Regions from separate parts of the Cryobacterium sp. TMT4-31 genome, predicted to be linked through region 1. Evidence: riboswitches for the same ligand, from Rfam matches in the RefSeq annotation. Region 1 holds a riboswitch; each other region holds the start of a gene.

Region 1 (7,863 bases):
AGCAGCAGGTCGAAGACCGTGGTGACCAGCTGGCCGGCCACCATTCGCACGGGCACGCCGCGGCGGATGACGCCGGCGCCGCCGGTGTGCTCCTCGCCCTCTTCGCCGGTGAGGGCGGAGACGTCGAAGCGGGGCATGTCGATGGCGGCGCTCCGGCCGTCGTGGTCGGGGCTGTCGGCGATGGAGAGCAGCGGGTCGACGCCCTCCAGGTCGAGGTTCCACTTGCCGGCGTCGGTTTCGCTGAACCGGTGGCCGAGTGAGCCGTTGGGCACGACCGCGTGGCCGACCTGGTCGAGCAGCACGGGCTTGAAGGTGGCGCTGGCGACGGTGGAGGCCGTGTCGGGCAGGGCATCCGCGGTGAGGAACTTACCGGGCACGTAGGCGTCGCCGCGCGGAGTGAGGGTGATCAGGTAGGCGGAGTCGCTGAACTTCTTCATGTAGTCCACGAACTGCGGGGTGCGCCGGTCGACGAGGAATTCCTTGAGCACGACGTGGCCCATGGCCAGGGCCAGGGCGCCGTCGGTGCCGGGGTGCACGGCCAGCCACTCGTCGGCGAACTTGGAGTTGTCGGCGTAGTCAGGCGAGACGGTGATAACTTTCTGACCGCGGTAGCGGGCTTCGACCATGAAATGCGCGTCGGGGGTGCGGGTCACCGGGACGTTCGAGCCCCACATGATCAGATAGCTGGAGTTCCACCAGTCGGCGGATTCGGGCACATCCGTCTGGTCGCCGAACACCTGCGGGGAGGCGACGGGCAGGTCGGCGTACCAGTCGTAGAACGAGAGCATGGTGCCGCCGAGCAGGGTGATGAACCGGTTGCCCACTCCATGGGAGACGATCGACATGGCGGGGATCGGCGAGAAGCCGGCGATCCGGTCGGGTCCGTAGTTCTTGATGGTGTGCACCTGGGCGGCGGCGACGATCTCGGCGGCCTCGTCCCAGCTGGCGCGCACCAGGCCACCCTGCCCGCGGGCACTCTTGTACGCCTTGGCGCTCTCCGGGTTGCCGGTGACCTCGGCCCAGGCGAGCACCGGGTCGCCGGTGCGGGCCTTGGCCGCGCGGTACAGCTCGAGCAGCACACCGCGCACGTAGGGGTAGCGCACCCGGTTGGGCGAGTAGGTGTACCAGCTGAACGCGGCGCCGCGGGGGCAGCCGCGGGGTTCGTACTCTGGCGAGTCCGGACCCACGGAGGGGTAGTCGGTCTGCTGGGTCTCCCAGGTGATGATGCCGTCTTTGACGTACACCTTCCAGGAACAGGAGCCTGTGCAGTTCACGCCGTGGGTGGACCGCACCTCCTTGTCGTGGGTCCAGCGGTCACGGTAGAACGAGTCGGCGTCGCGGCCGCCCTCGAGGAACAACGAACGCAGGTCTGGGGAGGTTTCACCGCGGCGCAGGAACCGGCCGAGGTTGAGGATTGAGTCGGTGATGGGACCGTCGCTGCCGGGTTTGGCGGATGTGGCCCCGGCTCGGCCATTTCGTGAAAAGACAGAATTCTTGACTGATTTCACGAAGATCTCCTAGCGCTGCCGGCGTCGCCACGGTCAGCGATGCCCTCTGCGCAAGTCTCCCGAGTGCGGAAAACCGCTACAACCGGGAAACGCCGTTAATAATCAGCGGGAGCGTAAATGACCACAGGCGGCACCGCCGCGGCCGGCTCCAGGACCCGCTCGAGCAGGTCGAGGGTGCAGATGTCCGGCCCGACCAACGGATGCAGCCGGTCGGCCCGCAGCGGGCCATCCGTCTGTTCGAGCAGCGTCTTGATCAGGCCGAAGTGCACAGTGCACACCTCGGGGTGCAGCTTCACCATCTCGCTGTACGGACAATCGTGCAGGTGCACGTGGGTGCCGTCAGAGTCGTGGTCGGAATCGAAGCCGCTGGCGTCGAGGTGGTCGTCGAGCGCGTCCATCTGGCACTGGCGCGGGGAGGTGTCGACGGTTTCGAGGGGCAGGAGCCTCCGCACGAGGTCACCGCGGCGCTGTGCGGCTTCGGCCTTGGCCGCGCGCACCGAACCGGGCTCGGCGGAACCGGCCGCCGCGCTGTAGAGCATGCGGGGGCGACCCTTGGTCTCGCGGGTCTCCGGCTGGCAGGTGATGAAACCATCGTCGACCAGGCGCTGCAGATGTTCTCTGGCGGTGTTGGGATGCAGCCCGGCCGCCTCGGCGAGGTCGCCGACGGTCATGGTTCCGCGACGCTGCAGGTGCAGGAGCAAAGTGATCCTGCTGATCGAGGCGAGCGTGCGATAACTCGGGGCGGAGCGGGGAACCATGGAGCCCAGTATGGGCCACCGTCCAATCTGGCGGTACCCCCTGCCCCTGATCGGGCGCCAGCTTCTGCTCGCCAGATGCCGTGAGTCGCCATCAGGAGGGGCGAGCCTGGTCCCGCCGGCAGGGTGGTCGCGGCGACGGAGGAGCGCTAGGGTCTGCGCGTGACGACGGATGAGCACGGGTGCTGCGCGCCCGCACACGAGGTGATACGCCAGGCCCGGCTGGCCGTGGGCGTAGACGATGCGGAGGCACCCCCGGGCACAGCCATGTCCCAGCTCCCCCCGGCACCGGCCGCTCCCGGCTCACTCGTCCGGCATCACCTCGACCAGGCGCTGGTGCCGGCGCAGGTCTTCGCCATGGGCGACGCCGACGGCGCGGGCAATCCCGGCGACGGCGAGACCCCCGTGCACGAAGTGCGGCTGGATGCCTTCTCCATCGACACGACGACGGTCACCAACGCCGCCTTCGCCCGGTTCGTGGCCGATACCGGGTATCGCACCGAGTCGGAGCTGTTCGGCTACTCCGCGGTGTTCCACCTCGCGTTGCAGGCCGACATCGATGACGTGGTCGGCCAACCCCCGCAGACACCCTGGTGGCTGGGGGTGCGCGGCGCGGACTGGGCGCATCCGGCCGGCCCCCGTTCGTCGCTCGACGGGCTGGCCGAGCATCCGGTGGTGCAGGTGAGCTGGAACGACGCGCTGGCCTACTGCGCCTGGGCGGGGCGACGGCTGCCGACCGAGGCCGAGTGGGAGTGCGCGTCGCGCGGCGGGCTGGCCGGCCGGCGCTACCCGTGGGGCGACGAGTGGGAGGAAGGGCAGCGCTGCAACATCTGGCAGGGCCGGTTTCCCGCGGTGAACACCCTGGCCGATGGCTGGCTCAGCACCGCCCCGGTGCGGGAGTTCGCGCCGAACGGCTACGGCCTCTGGCAGAGCGTGGGCAACGTCTGGGAGTGGTGCGCCGACTGGTGGGCGGAGGGCTATTACGCGCACTCCCCCGCCGAGAATCCGGCCGGCCCGGCGACGGGCGAGCAGCGTTCGATGCGCGGCGGCTCGTACCTCTGCCACGACTCCTATTGCAACCGGTATCGCAACTCCGCTCGGGCCTCCAACACCGCGGATTCCGCGGCCGGCAACGTGGGCTTCCGCACCGTGGCGCTGACCTGATCCGGCGCCGCCGAAGCACAACTCGTGCTCGATTCCGCCGGCGTGGCCGACCGCCTCTTCATTCCGGGGCGATCGCCGGTCGGCGGCTGGGAATCGCAGGAGTCATGCATCCGCGGGTGCGGATGGTTGTGGTCTGCTACCCCGGCGCGTGCAGCCGGGGCGCGTCGAAGAAGAGCAACTCGAGGGCCGCCGACCGCGCGAACACGGCGCGCATGAGCGCCCGGTCGACGGCCGTCGCGGTGGCCGCCGCGGTGTCGGTGAGCAGGATTGCCTGCCGGGTCGCGGCCGCGAACCCCTCGTCGGCGTAGGTCTCCAGCCAGTCGGCGTACGGATGCGCCGCGTCGCGCCGGCTCGCCGTGAAGCCGGCGTGCAGGCGCTCGCCGACATCCGCGTAGAGCCAGTAGCAGGGCAGGACCGCGGCCAGCAGCACCGCATAGTTGCCTGCCGCGCTGACCGCGACCAGGTGGTCGACGTAGGACCGGGTCACCGGGCCGGGCGCCGGGCGCGTGTCATGGCCGGTCAGCCAGGTGCGGTGCAGCTCGAGTTCCACCTCGATGCAGTTGGCGGCGCCGGTAGCCCAGAATTCCCGTTCGGCGGGGGTGGGCGCCAGGACGCTCGCCTGCGCCAGCACCCGGGAGTACGCGGCGAGGTAGAGGGCATCCTGGGCCAGGTAGTAGGCGAAGTGGCCGGCGGACAGGCTGCCGTCGCCGAGTTCCGCGATGAAGGGCAACGCATCGATGGCGGTGCGGGTTTCGGCGATGTCGGCCCAGAGCAGCCTGCTGAACGGTTCGGTGCGGCCCGGCTCCGGCCGCAGATCCGGGTCGGCATCCCCGCGTGATTCGGCGGCGTGAACGTTCATGGCGACATCCCTTCGCTAGTGCTAACTAGTCAGGTTCGACGGGTTTGGATCTCAGCGTCCGCATCCGGCGGAGGCACCCCGTGTCGCGTCCCACCCTAGCGGCCGGCAGGGCCGAAAGACTCTCGAATGCACCGGGCGCCGAACTGTACGCTGGACAGGCTGCTGCATTCTTCACCGGGTGAGCACGCGCTCCATGGCCGACGGGCCACCGGTCGTCGGCGTCGTCCTGGAAGGACACCGCACCATGCCTGACACCCCGACCGACACCACCATCGCGCCGCCCACGGTGTTGATCCTGGCGATCACGGCCTGCCCAACGGGCATCGCCCACACCTACATGGCTGCCGAGAAACTCGACGCGGCCGCCACCGAACTCGGCTACGAGATCCGGGTCGAGACGCACGGGTCCGTCGGAGTCGAAGGCACCTTCAGTCAGGCCGACATCGACCGCGCCGACGCTGTCGTCGTCGCCGCCGACACCCAGATCGACCTGTCCCGCTTCGGGGGCAAGCGCATCGTCTCCACCCGCGTCTCCGACGGCATCCACCGCCCGGCCGCGCTGATCGCCGAGGCGCTGGCCGCCGCCCCCACCGGCCGCGCCGCCGTGACCACGGATGCCCCGGCGAGCGCCGGGAAACGCGACATCGGCGGTTTCATCTACCGCGCGCTGATGAACGGCGTGTCGTACATGATCCCGTTCGTCGTCGTCGGCGGGCTGCTCATCGCGATCTCGCTGTCGATCGGCGGCGAGGCCACCCCGCAGGGACTCGTGATCCCCGAGGACAGCTTCTGGTTCACCATCAACCAGATCGGCGTGCTCGGCTTCACCCTGATGGTGCCGATCCTCTCCGGCTTCATCGCCTACGCGATCGCCGACCGGCCCGGGCTCGCACCCGGCATGATCTGCGGTTGGATCGCCACGACCGGCTCCTTCTACAACTCCGAATCGGGTGCCGGTTTCATCGGCGGCATCGTCACCGGTTTCCTGGTGGGCTTCGTGGCGCTGGGCATCAAGAAGATCCCCGTGCACCGCTTCATCAAGCCGATCATGCCGATCCTGGTCATCCCCGTGATCACCACCCTCGTCGTCGGCGGACTGTTCGTGCTCGCCCTCGGCCAGCCGATCGCCTGGGTGTTCTCCTCGATGACCGACTTCCTCTCCAGCCTCGACGGAGGCAGCGTCGTCGTGCTCGGCCTGATCCTGGGCGCGATGGTCGCGTTCGACATGGGCGGCCCGATCAACAAGACGGCGTTCCTGTTCGGTTCCGCGCTGATCGCCTCCGGCAACCCGGGCCCGATGGGCATGGTCGCCGCGGCCATCGCCGTGCCGCCGCTGGGCATGGGGCTGGCCACGGTCATCCGTCGCCGGTTCTTCACCCCGGTGGAACGCGAGGCCGGCATCGCCGCGCTGTTCATGGGCTTCTTCGGCATCACCGAGGGCGCCATCCCGCTCGCGGCGGCCCGCCCGCTGCAGGTCATCCCCGCGAACGTGCTCGGTGGCGCCGTCGCCGGTGCCATCGCCGCGATCGCCGGGGTCACCAACGCCGTGCCGCACGGCGGCCCGATCGTGGCCGTCTTCGGTGCCGTGAGCGGCGTGCCGATGTACTTCGTCGCGATTCTCTCCGGTGTGGCCGTCACCGCTCTGGTGTCGGTGCTGCTGATCGGCATCTCGGTGCGCAAGGTCGTGCCGGCGGATGCTGCCGCGGTTGCGGTCGCCGGTGCCGCTGCGGATGCCGCTGTGCCGGTTGCCGCGCCGGGTGCTGCGGCGAGTGCCGTGTCGCCCGTGGCTGCGGCGCCGGTTCTTGCCGCGCCTGCTGCCGCCGAGCCGGTGGCCCCCGCCCCGAAGACCGTGCTCGACTACATCGACGAACGCACCATCGTGCTCGACATCGACGAGACCGACCGGGACGCCGTCATCCGTCGTCTGGCCGGTCTGATGCAGACCACCGGGCGGGTGCTCGACGTCGACGCCGTCGTGCAGGCGGCCATGGACCGTGAACTGATCAGCACGACCGGCATCGGCGAGGGCATCGCGATTCCGCACGCCAAGTCCGACGGCGCCACCTCCCCGGTGCTCGCGTTCGCGCGCAGCCGAGACGGCGTTGACTGGAACTCGCTGGACGAGGCCCCTGCGCACCTGATCTTCATGATCGCCGTGCCGGAGGCCGCCGCCGGCACCGAGCACCTCAAGGTGCTCGCCCAGCTGTCCCGCAGCCTGATGAAGCCCTCGTTCCGCGCCTCGATCGAGATGGCGGCCACCCCGGCCGACGTGCTCGCGGCACTGGCGTCCTCGGTGCGGCCGGCGACTCCCGCCGCGCACTGACCCCCGTCCTGGACCGCACGTCGGGGCGGACTTTTTCGGGAAACACCGCCGCGCGCGCCTGCGCAACGCGGCGTTTCTCGAATTCCTCCGCCTTTACGTACCGCGTTCGGCCGAGTCGGCCCGGTCGGCCGCCGCCGCCCGAGTGAATGCGGCGCTACCGCGCGCTGCCGGCCGGCGCATCCCTCTGACCCGCCCTGGTTGTTCGCAGGGCGATGCCCGCCGCGGCGAGGCCGAGCGAAGCCAGGACGAGTGCCGTGTGACTCCAGCCCGAGGTGGCGAGGACCGTGCCTCCGCTGGCTGCGGCCCAGGTGCAGCTACGGCCGAGCGGCCACCAGGAGAAGCTGCCGCTGACGACGCCGGCGCGCTCCGACAGCTCGGCGAGGGGAGAGAACGGCCCCTCCACGGCGCAGGCGTAGTCCAGGCCGCCGTGCACCGCAACGAGGTACGCGCCGGAGGTGGCGATAGCGGCAAGACAGAGGCCGGCCGCGATGAGGACGGCACCGAATCGTGAACGCTCGGAGGCGGACAGCCGCTGCGTCCCGATGCCCCGAGGGAGGAGCGCCGTACGCCCGAGGAGCACCGCGATGAGGCCGATCCAGAGCGGGCCAACGGCCAGGGTGAAGCCGAGGATCGCGGCTGCGAGGACCGCGGGACCGCCGGCAGCGCCCGGTTCACCGGGAATCCACTCGGCCGCAAGGAGCAATGACAGCGCCGCGAAGATCACTCCTGCATACCCGGCGAGCACGCTGCGCTCGCCGAGGCCCCAGCGACCGGTCGGCGGCGAGAACACCAGAAGCAGGGTGAGTGTGGCGGTGCCGGCGAGGGCGGCGACCGCTGCCAGCAGCGAAAGGCCACCGACGATCAGGTCCCAGGCCTGAGCCACCGTCGCGTCTCGGCTGAACATGAAGATCAGGGTGGCGACGGTAGCGCCGATGACCGCCGTGAGCATCACGGTGCCGGCGAAGCGCGCGGCATGACCCAGGTGCATCCGGGCGTCGGTGTTCCCCATGACTGCACGCTAGCGCAGTGGCCGGCGCTGGCTCACTGGCTGGTGTCTATCAGCGCCCCTCTGGGCCTGGCACCTGCTGCGAACGGGCGATGAGGGCGCTGGTGTGCGCACCGACACCGCGGCGCAGCACCTCGGCAAGGTTGTCGACGGTATCGACGTCGCGGCGGATCGACGCCGTGGCGGGCAGGTCGAGCGGCACGTGGCCGGCAGTCTCGTGCGCAGCACGGGAGCCGGGCCCGAACCGG
Region 2 (7,863 bases), on a different contig from region 1:
CGCGATGACGGGCCGCTCTCACGTGCTGTTCGATCCCACCCCGCTCTGACGGCCGCGCCCCGCGGCGGCCGGCGTCGGAGGGTCTAGGCCGTGTCCGCCGGGCGCCGGTAGAAACCGGCCAGCGCCGCGGTGAACGCCTGCGGCTGCTCCACCCACGGGTAGTGCCCGGCGCCGGCGATGGTCACTGCACGACCGTTCGTGAACAGGTCCGCGACGGCCAGCACCGGGGCCAGCCCGGTCAGGCCGTCGTCGGCGCCCGCGACCACCAGAACCGGGCAGTGCACCTGCGCCAGGCCGATCAGGATGCCCGCCGGGTCGGCCCCGGCGAAGAACAGGTCCTGCGCCGCGGGATGCCAGGCGCCGGTCGCCTCGTGCTCCCGGGCCTGGGCCGTCCACCGCGACCAGGCGATCGGGGCGAGGTAGGGGAACAGGTGGTTCAGGTCGGAGGCGGTCGTCGCCGCCGTCGCCGCGATCCGGTGCGCGACGTAATCGGCGTACCAGGGCTCGGCGCGGTGCCCCGTGATGATGTGCGAGCTGTCGTCGGGGACGGTCACGAGCCACTGCGCGGGCGGGGTGAGCAGGCACAGGCTCGCCAGCCGATGAGGGTGGCGGGCCGCATAGGCGAGCGCGACGCGGGTGCCGGCCGAGTGGCCGAGCAGCTCGATCTCGGCCAGCCCCAGGTGCCGGCGGAGCGCCTCGACGTCGTCGGCCAGGGCGGGCCAGGATGCGGCGGGCGCGGTGGGCGATGGCGACGACGCCCCCACGCCCCGCTGGTGCAGCACCACGAGGGTGCGCAGGCGGGTGAGCCCGGCCAGATCGCCCAGGTACTCCGGATGCCGGGCCGGCCCGCCGGCCAGCACGACCAGCGGCGGGCGCTCAGGCGCGCCCGCCGCATCCGGGGTCAGAACGTCGTAGTGCAGAACGGTCTCATCGTGCGACGCGAAGCTGGGCATGACCCCACCGTACCGAGCCGCCCACGCCGAGGCCGGGTTAGAGCTCGAAGGGGAAGCCGAGGTCGTCGGGGTAATCGCCGAGCGCGGTGAGCTGGGCGGCGGCGCGCTGCAACGCGGCGAGGGCCAGGCCGAGGGTACCGGGGCCGAAGCTGACCCTGGAGACGCCGAGTTCGGCCAGCCGGGCCAGGGGAACGGCGCCGGGGTTCCCGATCACGGAGATGCGGCCGTTCACCTCGTCGAGGGCGCGCTTGACCTTGTCTTCGTCGCCCAGGCCGAGGAAGAAGATCACGTCGGCGCCGGCGTCGAGATAGGCGTTGGCACGCTGAACGGCCTCGGCCCACTCGCCGCCGCCCGCGAGGGTGTCGACGCGGGCGTTGATCACCAGCGGCACCCCGGCCGCCTCGGCGCCCTCCCGCGCCGCGGCGACCCGGGCGGCCGCGGTGGGGATGTCGAACTGCGGCGCCTTGGTGGCGCCCACGGAGTCTTCGATGTTGATGCCGGCGGCCCCGGCCTCCTCGATCAGGCGGCGCACGTTGCGGGCGACCCCCGCGGAATCCGCCGCGTAGCCCTTCTCGAAGTCGACCGAGACGGGCAGGTCGGTCGCTCCGGTGATAATGCGGGCGGCGATGATGGCCTCGTCGACGGTGAGGCCCTCGCCGTCCGGCAGGCCGCGCACGTTGGACACCGAGTGCGAGGCACTGGCGAGGGCTTTCACGCCCGGGGTCTCGGAGACGATCTTGGCGGTGATCGCGTCCCACACGTTCGTGACGATCAGTGGCGTGCCGGGCACGTGCAGGGCGTTGAGGAGTTCGGCCTTGTTCAGCAGTGTGGTTGTCATCGGTCCAGTGTGCCGGGTGCGCCGGTGTAAACGCTGGAGGGTTTCAGACAAAGACAAAGACGCAGCGCTGTCAACCGTGTATACACGTCGCCGCTTTGGTCTTAGCGTGAGATCTACACCGAGGGAGATGTCATGCAGGCTCACACCCTCACGGTCGGCGAGCGCCTGTTCCGATTGCGCAGCTCGTGCGACGTGACCGCGCTCGTAGCAGCCCTCACGGCCGCCGTCCGGCAGGGTGGCGGAATGGTCAGGCTACCCGTCGTCGGCGATGTCGGTGTGGAGGCGCTCGTGTCACCCGGCGTCAGCGTGGTGCTGGAGACCTTCGAGGTGGATCCGCTCGCGCTTCTGGACCCGGCGGTGCCGGTGCCGTGGTTCGCCGTCGACGATTTCGACTACTAGTCCGGGTGTGAACAATCCGGCCGCTAGGGTTTCGGTAGTGACACGGGGTGCCCTGCCAAACGGCCGGGGCTGAGAAAACACCCGTTGAACCTGATCTAGTTCGTACTAGCGAAGGGATGTCCCGGATGACCATCCGTCTGACACCAGAGAATGCTGCCCATCTGCTCGACCGTCTGCGCGAGAGCCAACCTCTCGTACAGTGCCTCACCAACGCGGTGGTGACCAACTTCACCGCCAACGTGCTGCTGGCCCTGGGAGCCGCGCCCGCGATGGTGGACGTGCCCACCGAGGCCGGACCGTTCGCCGGGGTGGCCTCCGGAGTGCTGGTGAACGTGGGCACCCCGCACGCCGAGCAGCGCAGTGCGATGCTCGAGGCCGCGTCGGCCGCACACGCCGCCGGCACCCCCTGGGTGCTCGACCCCGTCGCGATCGGCGTGCTGCCGGTGCGCACCGGGCTGGCTCGCGAGCTGCTGCACTTCCGGCCCACGGCCATCCGCGGTAACCCGTCGGAGATCATCGCCCTGGCCCAGCTGGGCACCGGCGGCCGAGGCGTCGACGCCACCGACTCGCCGGAGGGCGCCGCCGACGCCGCCGCCCTGCTCGCCCGCAGCACCGGAGCGAGCGTAGCCGTGTCCGGCGCGGTCGACCTCATCACCGACGGTTCGCAGACCATCCGGGTGGCCAACGGTCACGTGCTGCTCACCCGGGTCACCGGCGGCGGATGCGCGCTCGGCGCGGTGACCGCCGCCGTGCTCTCGCTCGTCGACCGTGACGAACCCGGCGCAACGCTCGCCGCGACCGCCGCCGCCACGCTGCTGTACACCGTCGCCGCCGAACTCGCCGCCGCCGACGCGGCCGGGCCGGGCAGTTTCGCGGCGCACTTCCTCGACCGGCTGCACTCCCTCGACGGCGCCACCATCATCGACCGGGCGCGGCTGGCGTGAGCGATCTCTCGCTCTACCTCGTCACCGACACCGCCCTGTGCGCTGCCAGGGGCGTGCTGAGAACCGTGATCGACGCCGTCGCCGGCGGCATCACCACCGTGCAGGTGCGCGACAAGACCGGGTCGGACGACGACGTGCTGCGCCTGCTGCTGCAGGTGGCCGACGCGGTCGGTGACCGCGCCACCGTGGTCGTCAACGACAGGGTCGACGTGTACCTGCGGGCGCTCGCCGAGGGCGCCGCCGTGCACGGCCTGCACGTGGGCCAGGGCGACGAAGCCGTGGCCAGAGTGCGCGACAGGGTCGGCTCCGACGCGATTGTGGGCATCACCGCCAACACCCCGGCCGAGCTCGACAGGGTCTTCGCGCTGCCCCCCGGAACCGTGGACTACCTGGGCGTCGGCGTCATCCGGGCCACCAGCACCAAACCCGACCATCCACCCGTGCTCGGGGTGCCCGGCTTCGCCGCGCTGGCCGCCACGAGTGCGCTGCCCTGCGTCGCGATCGGCGGCATCGGGCTCGCGGATGTCTGGCCGTTGCGCCGGGCCGGGGCCGCCGGGGTGGCCGTGGTGTCGGCCGTCTGCGCCGCTCCGGATGCCCGTGCCGCCGCCAGCGCCCTGCGCCGGGAGTGGACCCGATGACCGGGCCGAGGGAGATCCCCCGGGTGCTCAGCATCGCCGGCACCGACCCCACCGGCGGCGCCGGGATTCAGGCCGACCTCAAGAGCATCGCCGCTAACGGCGGTTACGGCATGGCCGTGGTCACCGCGCTCGTCGCCCAGAACACCCGCGGGGTGCGTTCGGTGCACATCCCGCCGGTGTCCTTCCTCGTGGAACAGCTCGACGCGGTCAGCGACGACGTCACCATCGACGCCGTGAAGATCGGCATGCTCGGCCAGGCCGACCTCATCGAGACCGTGGCCGCGTGGCTGGCCCGGGTGCGGCCATCCGTGATCGTGCTCGACCCGGTGATGATCGCCACCAGCGGCGACCGGCTGCTCGACGCGTCCGCCGAGGCCGCGCTCCGCGCCCTGGTGCCGCTGGTGCACCTGGTCACCCCGAACCTGCCCGAGCTGGCCGTGCTCGTGAACGAACCCGAGGCCGCCGACTGGGCAGCGGCCCTCGAGCAGGGCGAGCGGCTCTCCCGCGCCTGCGGCACCCGGGTGCTGGTCAAGGGCGGCCACCTGGCCGGTCCGGCCTGCCCGGATGCCCTCGTCGACGCGGCCGGCACCGAGCCAGGGCGGGCCCGCATCGTGCAGGTCTCCGCGCCGCGCATCAACACCGTGAACACCCACGGCACCGGCTGTTCGATGTCGTCGGCCCTGGCCACGCTGGCGGCCCGGCACCGGGACTGGCCGCGGGCGTTGACCGAGACGAAGGCCTGGCTCAGCGACAGCGTGGCCTCCGCCGACCGGCTCGAGGTGGGCGGCGGGCACGGCCCGATCAACCACTTCCACGCGCTCTGGGCGGCGGCCGGAACGCATCCGGAGCCACCGCCTCGAGGGCTCAGCCCATCTGGTTCTGCCGGGCCTTGACCGGCAGCAACAACAGCAAGCCGATGACAAGCACCAGCACGATGCCCAGGATGCCCCAGTAGGTTTCGCCGAAGATGGTCACGGCCAGTGCGAACGCCGTGGGGGCCAGGAAGCTGGCGGCACGACCGGTGGTGGCGTACATGCCGAACACCTCGCCCTCCCGGCCGGCCGGGATGATCCGGGCCAGGAAGGTGCGGCTGGCCGACTGGGCGGGCCCCACGAACAGGCACAGGGCCAGGCCGGCGGTCCAGAAGACGATCTGGCCGCCGTCGTGCAGCAGGAACACCAGGCTGCCGCTGACGATGAGGCCCACCAGGGCGGTGACGATGACGGGCTTGGCGCCCAGCCTGTCGTCGAGCACTCCCACGCTGATGGTGGCGACTCCGGCCACCACGTTCGCGGCGATCGCGAAGATGATCACCTCGCCGGGGGAGAAGCCGAACGCCGACGCGGCAAGTACCCCGCCGAAGGTGAAGACGCCGGCCAGGCCGTCACGGAAGATGGCGCTGGCGAACAGGAAGTAGACGACCTGGCGGTTGGTCTTCCAGAGCTTGGCCACGTCGCGGCCCAGTTCGACGTAGGACTGGAAGAAGCCGACCTTGGCGCGCTTCGCGGCATCCGGCGCCCGGTATTCGGGCACCCGCAACAGCAGCGGCAGCGCGAACAGGCCGAACCATGCGGCGGCGATGAGCATCGTCACCCGCACCGCCAGCCCGTCTTCGCTGGTGACGCCGAACAGGCCCACCTCGGGGCTGATGAAGCCGAAGTAGACGATCAGCAGCAGCACGATGCCACCGATGTAGCCCATGCCCCAGCCGAAACCGCTCACCTTGCCGATGGTGCGTGGCGTCGAGACCTGCGCGAGCATGGCGTTGTAGCTGACCCCGGCGAGCTCGAAGAACACATTGCCGGCGGCCAGCAGCACCAGGCCGAGCAGCAGGTACTCCGGAGTGGGCAGCACGAAGAACATGCCGGCGGTGAGGCCAACCACGATGAAGGTGTTCACGCCGAGCCAGAACTTGCGCCGGCCGGAGGAGTCCGAGCGGGCGCCGGTGACCGGGGCGAGCACGGCGATCAGGAACCCGGCGATCGCGAGTGCCCAGCCGAGCTGGGCGGCGACGTCGCCCTCGTCGCCAAATGACGAGCCGGTGAGATAGACCGAGAAGACGAACGTGGTGACCACGGCGTTGAAAGCGGCCGAGCCCCAGTCCCACAGGCTCCAGGCGACGACGGCGGCGCGGGCGGGAGTGCGGGCCGCGGGGGCGTGGGCGGCGCCGTTGCCGTCGAGTGTCTCGGTCATGCGTTCACCCTAGGGCCGTGGGGTGAACAATGGGCGACGGATATTAGGGCAGTAGTCAGGGCAGCAGCGATCTGTGCATCACGTGCAGGCCCACATAGCCGTGCACCGGATGACGGAAGGCGCCGGGCACCGTGGTGAGGATGCTGAAGCCCAGATTCTGCCAGAGGCTCACGGCGTTGTGGTTGGTCTCCACCACGGCGTTGAACTGCATCGCGCGGAACCCCGCGTTCGCGGCCTGCTCGAGAACATGCTCGGCCAGGGCGCGGCCGATGCCTCGACCGGCCGCCTGCGGGGCCACCATGAAGCCGGCGTTGCACACGTGACCTCCCGCCGCCGGCTGGTTGGGGTGCAGCTCGGCGGTGCCGAGCACCCGGCCGTGGTCCTCGGCCACGAAGACCCGGCCGCCGGGCTTGCCCAGCCACCACGCCTGAGCGTCGGCCTCGCTGGTGTCCCGTGGCCAGCAATAGGTCTCGCCGGCCGCCACAACGTCCCGCAAAAAGGGCCAGATCGCGCCCCAGTCGCCCTCCCGGGCTTCCCGTATCTCCATTCCCCCAAATTACCGCCCCGCGAGCCGTGACTTTCGCACCGAAAACCCGAGGTTTTAGCGCTCAACGCACAGTTCGCGGAGGGGTGGCGAGGGTGGACTGGCGCAACACGAGCCGGGTCGGCAGCTCGATCCTGTCGAAGTGCTCCCCGCCGCGGGCGCGCATTTCGTGCACGAGGGCCACCGCGCGGGCGGCCATCGCCCCCAGCGGCTGGTGCACGCTGGTCAGCGGAGGTGACGCCACAATGGAGCGCGGTTCGTCGTCGAAGCCGATCACACTGATGTCCGCGGGAATGCGCAGCCCGGCCCGCCGGGCCGCGGGGTACACCGCCAGGGCCATGGCGTCGTTGCAGGCGAAGACGCCCACAGGGGTGCGGTCACCGGAGAACAGGTCGGGGATCGCGGTGCTGAGACCAGCGCCGTCCCAGCCCACGTCCACGCGCGTGACCGGGGCGCCGGGCGCGTGCTCGGCGATCGCGCGGCGGAAGCCCTCCTCGCGAGCCTTGCCGAACCTGAACCGCGGGGTGCCGGTGATCACGGCGAAGCGGCCGAGGCCCGTGGCGGCCAGGTGCGCGCCGGCGTCGTAACCGCCCTGGTGGTCGGTCGTGCCCACGCTGGCCAGCTCGCCGTTGGGGTCGGACCGCGGGTCCAGCAACACCAGGGGGATCCTCAGCCCCCGCAGCTCGGTGAGTTGCCGACGGGTGGGCCTGATGAGGCCCAGGATCACGCCGGACGGCCGGCGGGTGGCGACCCGCGCGGGCCAGTCGTCGGCGGGGTCGTCCCGCTCGAGGGTGAGCACGAGGTCGTAGCCGTGCTCGAAGGCACTGCGCCGCGCACCCGCCGTGACCTCGTCGGTCCAGGCATCGTCGAAGGAGCCGAGCACGAGCTCGATCAATCGCGTGTCCAGGGTGCTGGGCCGTCCGCGCGACGACGTGCCCCGGTCGTAGCCCAGCGCGGTCGCGGCCGCCAGAACCCGTTCCCGGGTGGCCAGACCCAGTTCGCCGCGCCCGGCCAGGGCGCGTGAGGCCGTGGCGATGGACACTCCCGCTCGCTCGGCGACATCACTGAGTGTCACCCGTGCCGTTTCGCCCATCACCCTGCCTCCTCCCACCATTTTTGCGCAAAAAAGTGCCGGGGTGGTGCTGGTGCTGCCATCCTCGCAGAGGACAAGCGTCCGACGATGGTGTCGACTGAAGGAGCGCGAATGGCAGACCAGACCCCGCTGCGGGTGGCGTTGATCGGAACCGCGTTCATGGGCGCGGCCCATTCGCAGGCCTGGCGCACGGCGCCGAGGTTCTTCGACCTTCCCCGAGAACCCGAAATGGCGCTGCTCGTGGGCCGGTCCGCTGACACC
Region 3 (7,863 bases), on a different contig from region 1:
CGGCTCGAACACCGTCCAGACCGCCTCGATCAGAGCCGGGTCCAGGGTCTCGTCGGCCGCCGTCGCCCTGGCCAGGTCCCAGGAGTGAATCGTCACGTCGGAGACCTGCTCGCGCAGGTAGTCCAGCACCGTGACGGTGTCGTAGGAGAGTTGCACCGACGCATCCGCAGACGCCGCCTGCCACGCCGCGGTGGCCAGTGAGGAGTGCGTGTGCCATTCGGCAACGAGGTCGTCCCCGAGCGGGTCGACGCGGCGCCGGGCCTGGTCCAGGGTCAGCCCGGCCAGCAGCGGCGGGATCCACTGCTGCTCCCGAACGACGTGGCGCACCAGATCACCGACGGTCCACTCCTTGTCGGGCGTCGGAGCGTTCCAATCGTCCACGGCTGCGATGCGCCGGCCGAATTCACGGTGCGCCTGTTTCTGCAGGGTGTACCAGTCGATCGACGGAGCTGCGCTGGCGGAGGTGGTGTCAAGCACAGTTTTTTCGGACAGAGTCTTTTCAAGCACAGTGGGCTCACTTCGTTGATTGTCGTGCGGCATCCGCCCAGAGGGGAAAGTCCGTGCTGGGTGCAACGACGCTCGGCCCGCGGGCATTCCGGGTCCGCCGGAAATCTCCCCGTCAGTGCGAGAAGTTCCGCCGTAGAAGCTAGGTTCGACAGAGAACACCGCCGGGCTCTGTCCTCGGCCCTACCGCGACGAGGTCCACATGCCAGCTTCCAGTGCCCCGGGTTCCATCGCCGTCATGCTGCCGCGAGACCTGCCCGCAGCGCAGTTCGTGGCTTACGCGCGCCGCGCCGAGGAACTGGGTTTCACCGAGATCTGGGTGGTGGAGGACTGCTTCTTCCGCGGGGGCATCGCCCAGGCCGCCGTGGTGCTCGCCGCCACCACGACCATAGTTGTGGGAATCGGGATCCTGCCCGCCGCAGCCCGGAACCCCGGCTTCGCGACCCTCGAGATCGCCACCCTCGCCGAACTTTTCCCGGGTCGACTGCAGGTGGGCGTCGGGCATGGCATGCCCGTCTGGATGCGGCAGACCGGCAGCTGGCCGACCAGCCCCCTGGCCATGCTCGCCGAGAACATCGACCTCATGCGTGCCCTGCTGCGCGGGGCCTCCATCACGACAGCCGGCCGCTACGTCCAGGCGGATGCCGTGGCCTTGGCCGGTCCGCCGTCCACGGTGCCGCCGATCCTGGCGGGCGTGCGCGGACCGAAGTCCTTGCACCTGGCCGGCGCCTGCGCCGACGGGGTGGTGCTGGCCGAGCCCGTCACCCCCGAATACCTCGCTGCCGCGATCGGTGCCCTCGATGCCGGCCGCGACGCTCCGCCGGAGGGCTTCGGGTTCCCCGGCCTCCGCCCCCCGTCGGCTGCCCGTCACGTGGTGGCCTACAACGCGGCCGCCGTCGACGAGGACCCCGCCGTGGCCCGCAACCTGGTGCGCCCGGCTCTTGAGTGGATCGGCGACCCCGATTGGGCCCCGCACATCACGGTGCTGCCCTTCGCGAAGGAGTTCGCCGCCCTGCGCTCGGCCAGCGCCAGCCGGGCTGACTTCGCGGCAGCGATGCCCGAGAGCTGGGTCGATCAGCTCGCGGTGGTCGGCACCGCCGCATCCGCTCGCCGCCGCATCGATGAGCTGCACACCGCCGGAGCCACGAGCGTTGTCCTCATCCCGGCCGGTCCCGACCCTGTGAAAGCGCTGGAGTCGCTGGCCACGGTCCTGTCGGTCCGGGCTGGTGCCGCCTAGGCTGACACCAAAGCGAAGGAGCAGACTCATGGGATTCCTCGATCGCCTCCTGGGCCGACCCGAACAACCGGAGCCGACCCGCACCGCGCCGGCCCCGCAGCGCACCGACGACGAGATCGCCGTGGAACGCTACAGGTACCTCTTGCGCACCGCACCGCCGGAGACCATTGAACAAGTGCACACCGAAGCGTTCAGCAAGCTCACCGACGAGCAGCGCGACCTGCTCTTCCAGCAGCTGACCGAGAACGCGATGGAGGGTGAGCGCCCGGCGAACGCCGAACCGGCCACCCTGGCCAAGTCCGCCACCCGGGCCGAACTCCGCCAGCCGGGCACCCTGGACCGGGTCTTCGGCGGCGACCAGGCCGGCGGCCGGCAGGGCCCCGGCTTCGGCAGCATGCTCGGCGCTTCCCTGCTCGGTACCGTGGCCGGCTACGTTGTCGGCTCGGCGCTGGTGGGCGCGTTCCTGCCCGATATGGGCGGCGAGGCGGATGCGGCCGGTGACGCCGGCACCGACTCGGGCGCCGAGACCACGGCGGACTCAGGCGATTCCGGCGGCGATTTCGGTGGTGACTCCGGCGGCGGTTTCGGTGGCGACTCCGGCGGATTCGGCGATTTCGGCGGCGGTGGAGATTTCGGCGGTTTCTAGCTCGATGCCGACCCCTCCTGCCTGTACTCTCGAAGGTAGCTTCGAGTTGGTTCCGGCCGGAGCGGCAGAAGGGTGTGGTGCGGCGTGAGCAGGCAGGATGGCAGCGACCGGCAGACCACCGGCGCCGATGTCGACGACACGACCGCCACCATGCTGCACATAGACATGGATGCGTTCTTCGCGTCCGTCGAGTTGCTCGACCACCCCGAACTCGTGCACCTCCCCGTCGTCATCGGCCACCGCTCCGGTCGGTCCGTGGTGACAGCGGCCAATTACGTCGCCCGCAAGTACGGGGTCAACTCGGCTATGCCGATGGCCATCGCCCTGCGCCGCTGCCCGGCCGCCATCGTGCTCGAGCCGCACATGGGCCGGTACGTGGAGGTGTCCCGCCAGGTGATGGGCATTTTCACCGACATGACGCCGATGGTCGAGCCGCTCAGCATCGACGAGGCGTTCCTGGATGTCGCGGGCGCCCGGCGTGTGCACGGTTCACCCGCCGAGATCGGGCGGAAGATCCGCGCCCGTGTGTTCGCCGAGACCGGACTCACCTGCTCGGTCGGCGCCGCGTCGACTAAATTCGTGGCCAAGCTGGCCTCCGGACGGGCCAAGCCCGACGGGCTGCTGGTGATCCCCGCGGAGGACACCATCGCTTTCCTGCATCCGCTGCCCGTCGGCGCCCTCTGGGGGGTGGGCGCCAGCACCGAACAGGTGCTGCTCGGGCTCGGGCTGCGGCACGTGAGCGATATCGCGCACGCCCCCCTCGAGATGCTGCAGCGTGCCGTCGGCGTCGCCAGCGCGCACAAACTGCACGATCTGTCCTGGGGCATCGACCCGCGCACGATCAACCTCGAACGCGAGGAGAAAAGCGTCGGCCACGAGGTGACCTTCGAACATGACGTCACCGATGTCGCCCGGTTGCGCAGCGAACTCCTGCGCCAAGCGGATGCGGTGGCCGCCAAGCTGCGCGGCAACGGCCTCGTCGCACGGACTGTGGTGCTCAAGCTCCGCTACGCCGACTTCAGCACGGTGACCCGGTCGCGCACCCTGGCCGAGCCCACCAACGTGGGCCGGCGGATATACGAGGAGGTCACCGCGAGCTTCGACGTGCTCGCGGCCCGCGGCATCCGGGTGCGCCTGATCGGAGTGCGGGCCGAGCAACTCGGCTCCGGCGATGGTGCCGGCATGGGCCTGTGGGACGATGACGACGACTGGCGGGAAGCCGAACTGGCCGTGGACACCGTCACCGCCCGGTTCGGCCGGGGGATCGTGCGGCCGGCCTCGCAGCTGGGCGGCGGAAGTGCTCCGAAGCGTGATGTCCATCCGTTCGGAACACCGAACGCCGGGACGCCGCAGGGAGAGGGGGAGTAGCCTCTCACCATGACTAATCTCGCCTTGAAGCTCGCAGAAAACGCTCGATCCATCGGCGTCAGGTCGGCCTACGGAGACCCCGTGCAGATCGAGGGCGTCACGATCGTTCCGGTGGCCCTGGTGCAGTACGGCTTTGGCGGTGGCGGCGAAGGTGACGAGTCCGCGGCGGCCGGCGGTGGCGGCGGTGGCATGGCCATCCCGATCGGCGCTTACGTTAAGTCCGGCGGAGCGGCCCGCTTCGAACCGAATGTGATTTCGCTGCTGGCCGTCGGCATCCCCTTCGTCTGGGTCGCCGGCAAGGCCATCGCGCGCATCATCCGCGCGCTCAAGCGCTAGCACTAGCAGCGAGATCCTCGCGCGCAGAAATTGTCGCGCGACGCCTTGCATTGCCCGGATGCGCCCGGGGAGTTCTATACTCGAAGCTGAACACGGGAGTCCGGTGAACCGGGCTGAGAGGAAGCTACTTCAGCTTCGACCGTCGAACCTGATCTGGATCATGCCAGCGCAGGGAGGCTTCTCAATCCCGTGCCCAGTATTCCTCTACGGAAAGGGCACGTACAGTGCACGCGTCAATCAACACCCAGCCTTCCAGGACTTCGTCCGCCACCTCTCTCTCCACGTCGCGGAAACCGCGGGTGCTGAAATGGCGGGTCGTCGACATCGTCGTGGCCAGCGTCATCGGCGTCGCCAGCGGCGTGATCTTCTGGGCATGGGGCCTGGCCTGGTCGCCGCTGAGCGCCCTCCTGGCCTTCACCCCCGGGCTCGAAGGACTCCTGGCCGGCGGCTGGCTGTTCGCCGGGGTGCTCGGCGGACTCATCATCCGCAAGCCCGGTGCGGCCGTCTACACCGAGGTCGTCGCCGCCGTCGTCTCGATGCTCATCGGCACCCAGTGGGGCTTCTCCACCCTGATCTGGGGTGTCGTCGAGGGGCTGGGCGCGGAGATCGTGCTGGCCCTGTTCTTGTACGCCAACTGGCGCCTGGGCGTGGCCCTCCTGGCCGGCGCCGGCGCGGGCATCGCCGTTGGTCTGCTCGACACCACCTTCACCAGCTACGCGGCCCTCGACATCGGCCCCAAGATCGTCTACCTGGTTTCCGCCGTCGTCTCCGGCACCGTGCTCGCCGGGCTGCTGTCCTGGCTGGCGGTGCGCGGACTCGCCCGCACCGGCGCGCTGAGCCGGTTCGCCGCCGGCCGCGAATCGGGCCCGACCGACCGGGTCGACACCCAGCCTGCCCGGTGACCCGCACCGGATGCCCGCTCCGCGTCGCCGAGGCCCGGCCGTGACCGGCGCCAGGGTCACGGCCTCCGGCTGGGGCTGGCGGCACGCCGGCCGGTCCCGCCCCGCGGTCTCCGGGCTCGATCTCGACATCCGCCCGGGGGAGCGGGTGCTCGTGCTCGGACCCAGCGGAGCCGGCAAGAGCACGCTGATGCACGCCCTCGCCGGTGTGCTCGGCGATGACGAGGACGGCGACGAGACCGGCGAACTCCTCATCGACGGCCGCCGCCCCAGCGCGTCCCGCGGCCGGGTGGGCCTCGTGCTGCAGGACCCGGACTCGCAGGTCGTGCTTGCGAGGGTGGGCGACGACGTCGCCTTCGGCTGTGAGAACCGCGCCGTTCCGCGCGCCGAAATCTGGCCCCGGGTCGGTCGGGCCCTCGCGGACGTGGGCCTGGACCTGCCTCTGCGGCACCCGACCAGCGCGCTCAGCGGCGGCCAGAAGCAGCGCCTGGCCCTGGCCGGGGTGCTCGCCATGCGCCCGGGCCTGGTGCTGCTGGACGAACCCACCGCCAACCTCGACCCTGACGGTGTCGTCGAGGTGCGCGACGCCGTGCTGCGCTCCGTGGAGGCGTCGGGTGCGACCCTCATCGTGATCGAGCACCGCGTCGCGGTCTGGCAGCACGTCGTGGACCGCATCGTGGTGCTCGACCCGGCCGGCGGCATCCTCGCCGACGGACCCACCGACAGCGTGCTCAGCGCCGAAGGGGAGCGGCTCGCCGCCGCCGGAGTGTGGATACCCAGGTTCCCACCCGCGACGCCCGACCGGCGCCCCCGCTCCGACGGTCCCGGCGCGGAAGTCCTGCTCAGCGCCGATGACCTCGCCGTCGGACGGGTGCCGTTCGCCCGCAAACAGGCCGTCGTCGTCGCACACGGCCTCGACCTCGCCCTGCGCGCCGGCACGGCCACGGCTCTCACCGGACCCAACGGCACCGGCAAGTCGACTTTCGCGCTCACCCTGGCCGGGCTTCTGGCCCCCGCGGGCGGGCGGTTGACCGCAACGGATGCCCTCGCCGGGGGACTCGGGCCGGCCCCGCACCGATGGCGCTCCCGCGACCTGCTGGCGCGCATCGGCACCGTCTTCCAGGACCCCGAGCACCAGTTCCTCGCCGGGACCGTGCGTGCCGAGCTCACCATCGGCCCCCGCGCCCTCGGCCTGGGCGGGGCCGAGCAAACTGAGCGAGTGGACGCGCTGCTGCACAGACTGCGGCTGGACCGTCTCGCCGACGCCAACCCGTTCACCCTGTCCGGCGGCGAGAAGCGCCGGCTGTCCGTGGCGACGGTGCTGGCGACCCGGCCCCGGCTGCTCGTCCTCGACGAACCCACCTTCGGGCAGGACTCCCGCACCTGGGCCGAGCTGGTGCGCCTCCTCGCCGAACTGCTGGACACCGGCACCGCCGTCCTGGCGGTCACGCACGATGAGCAGTTCGTGGCCGCGCTGGCGGATGCGCGCCTCACCCTGGTGCCTGGAACCGGGCCGGCGAGTGGCCGCAGCGTGACCGCCGGGCTGCGCGCGCCCGCCGGAAGGGAGGCGTCGTGAGCCTGATGACGCCGGAGATCCGGCCCAGTGCGATCGCTGGAGTGAACCCGGTCGCCAAGCTCGCCGTGGCGCTGGTGATCAGCTGCGCCCTGATGCTGTCCATCGATTGGGTCTCGGCCGCCGTCGCCCTCGCACTCGAGGCTGTGCTGCTGGCCTGGTGCGGGCTGAGCGCCCGCCAGTTCTGGCTGCGCACCGCACCGGTGTGGATCGCGGTTCCCTTCGCCGTGCTCACCACGGTGCTCTACGGACAGGACTCCGGCGCCGTGCTGTTCAGCGCCGGCTTCGTATCGGTGACCGAGGGGTCCGTGGCCCTGGCCCTCGCGATCGGGTTGCGGATCTTGGCCATCGGCATCCCCGGGATCGTGCTGTTGGCCACCACCGATCCCACCGACCTCGGTGACGGCCTCGCGCAGGTGCTGCGCCTGCCGGCCCGGTTCGTGCTCGGCGCCCTGGCCGGGCTGCGCCTGGTGGGCATGTTCATCGACGACTGGCACTCCCTGGCCCTGGCCAGGCGGGCCCGCGGGGTGGGCGACGGCGGCGGCCTGCGCGGCCGCGCCCGCCGGTTCGGCGGACTCGCCTTCGCTCTGCTGGTTCTTTCGGTGCGACGGGGCAGCAAACTCGCCACGGCCATGGAGGCCCGGGGTTTCGGCAGCGACGAACCGCGCACCTGGGCCAGGGAATCGGTCTTCGGAGTGCGTGACACACTGGTCGTCCTGATCGGGGCTGCCATCGCCGCCGCGGCGATCTCGGCAGCCGTTCTGGCGGGGACGTGGCATTTTGTGCTCGCCTGACCTGGTCGCACCGGTGCTCGCCGCCATCAGGGCGCTGAACCGCAATCCGGTCGGCGACCGGGCCGTGATCCTCATCGACGGTCCCAGCGGCGCGGGCAAGAGCACCCTCGCTGACGCCGTGCTGGCCGCCTGGCCGGGACCGGTGGCGCCGACACTGGTGCGCCTCGATGACATCTACCCGGGCTGGGGCGGCCTGGACGCCGCCGTCGACCAGGTCGGCCGGCTGGTGCTCGGCGCCCGGCACGCCGGCCGACCAGCCGCCTGGCAGCGGTACGACTGGGCGGGGGCGGTCCCGGCCGAATGGCATAGCGTCGACCCCGACCGGCCGCTCGTGATCGAGGGCTGCGGTGCCCTGGCCCGGGCGCATGCCTCCCTGAGCGACGTCAGGGTGTGGCTGGATGCCGACGACGGCATCCGCAAGCGGCGGGCGTTGGCCCGTGACGGCGGCGGGTTCGAGGCGCACTGGGACCAGTGGCAGCACGACTGGGAGGCCTACCGAGCCAGGG

The links. Region 1 has a riboswitch for thiamine pyrophosphate ahead of E3T19_RS08945 (hypothetical protein). Riboswitches for the same ligand answer to the same signal wherever they lie in the genome.
Region 2: linked by a shared signal. The riboswitch ahead of thiM (hydroxyethylthiazole kinase) and the one ahead of E3T19_RS08945 (hypothetical protein) in region 1 are both predicted to bind thiamine pyrophosphate.
Region 3: linked by a shared signal. The riboswitch ahead of E3T19_RS10485 (ECF transporter S component) and the one ahead of E3T19_RS08945 (hypothetical protein) in region 1 are both predicted to bind thiamine pyrophosphate.

Annotation. Positions count from the first base shown of each region.
Region 1 covers NZ_SOGI01000037.1:10,637-18,499, reverse strand. Annotated here, with positions in the region: gene E3T19_RS08960 (nitrate reductase subunit alpha) at 1-1,427, opposite strand, end outside; gene E3T19_RS08955 (metalloregulator ArsR/SmtB family transcription factor) at 1,604-2,266, opposite strand; gene E3T19_RS08950 (formylglycine-generating enzyme family protein) at 2,531-3,427, shown strand; gene E3T19_RS08945 (hypothetical protein) at 3,564-4,286, opposite strand; TPP riboswitch at 4,277-4,377, opposite strand; gene E3T19_RS08940 (fructose-specific PTS transporter subunit EIIC) at 4,465-6,609, shown strand; gene E3T19_RS08935 (hypothetical protein) at 6,764-7,618, opposite strand; gene cofC (2-phospho-L-lactate guanylyltransferase) at 7,668-7,863, opposite strand, start outside.
Region 2 covers NZ_SOGI01000008.1:90,002-97,864, forward strand. Annotated here, with positions in the region: gene E3T19_RS01620 (ABC transporter ATP-binding protein) at 1-49, shown strand, start outside; gene E3T19_RS01625 (alpha/beta fold hydrolase) at 84-953, opposite strand; gene E3T19_RS01630 (isocitrate lyase/phosphoenolpyruvate mutase family protein) at 991-1,791, opposite strand; gene E3T19_RS01635 (hypothetical protein) at 1,924-2,190, shown strand; TPP riboswitch at 2,224-2,324, shown strand; gene thiM (hydroxyethylthiazole kinase) at 2,316-3,134, shown strand; gene thiE (thiamine phosphate synthase) at 3,131-3,772, shown strand; gene thiD (bifunctional hydroxymethylpyrimidine kinase/phosphomethylpyrimidine kinase) at 3,769-4,665, shown strand; gene E3T19_RS01655 (MFS transporter) at 4,637-5,965, opposite strand; gene E3T19_RS01660 (GNAT family N-acetyltransferase) at 6,021-6,512, opposite strand; gene E3T19_RS01665 (LacI family DNA-binding transcriptional regulator) at 6,574-7,602, opposite strand; gene E3T19_RS01670 (Gfo/Idh/MocA family protein) at 7,714-7,863, shown strand, end outside.
Region 3 covers NZ_SOGI01000043.1:182,355-190,217, reverse strand. Annotated here, with positions in the region: gene E3T19_RS10510 (TIGR03086 family metal-binding protein) at 1-477, opposite strand, end outside; gene E3T19_RS10505 (LLM class flavin-dependent oxidoreductase) at 707-1,741, shown strand; gene E3T19_RS10500 (hypothetical protein) at 1,770-2,387, shown strand; gene dinB (DNA polymerase IV) at 2,472-3,755, shown strand; gene E3T19_RS10490 (hypothetical protein) at 3,765-4,091, shown strand; TPP riboswitch at 4,174-4,284, shown strand; gene E3T19_RS10485 (ECF transporter S component) at 4,316-4,993, shown strand; gene E3T19_RS10480 (ABC transporter ATP-binding protein) at 5,004-6,566, shown strand; gene E3T19_RS10475 (energy-coupling factor transporter transmembrane protein EcfT) at 6,563-7,357, shown strand; gene E3T19_RS10470 (ATP-binding protein) at 7,371-7,863, shown strand, end outside.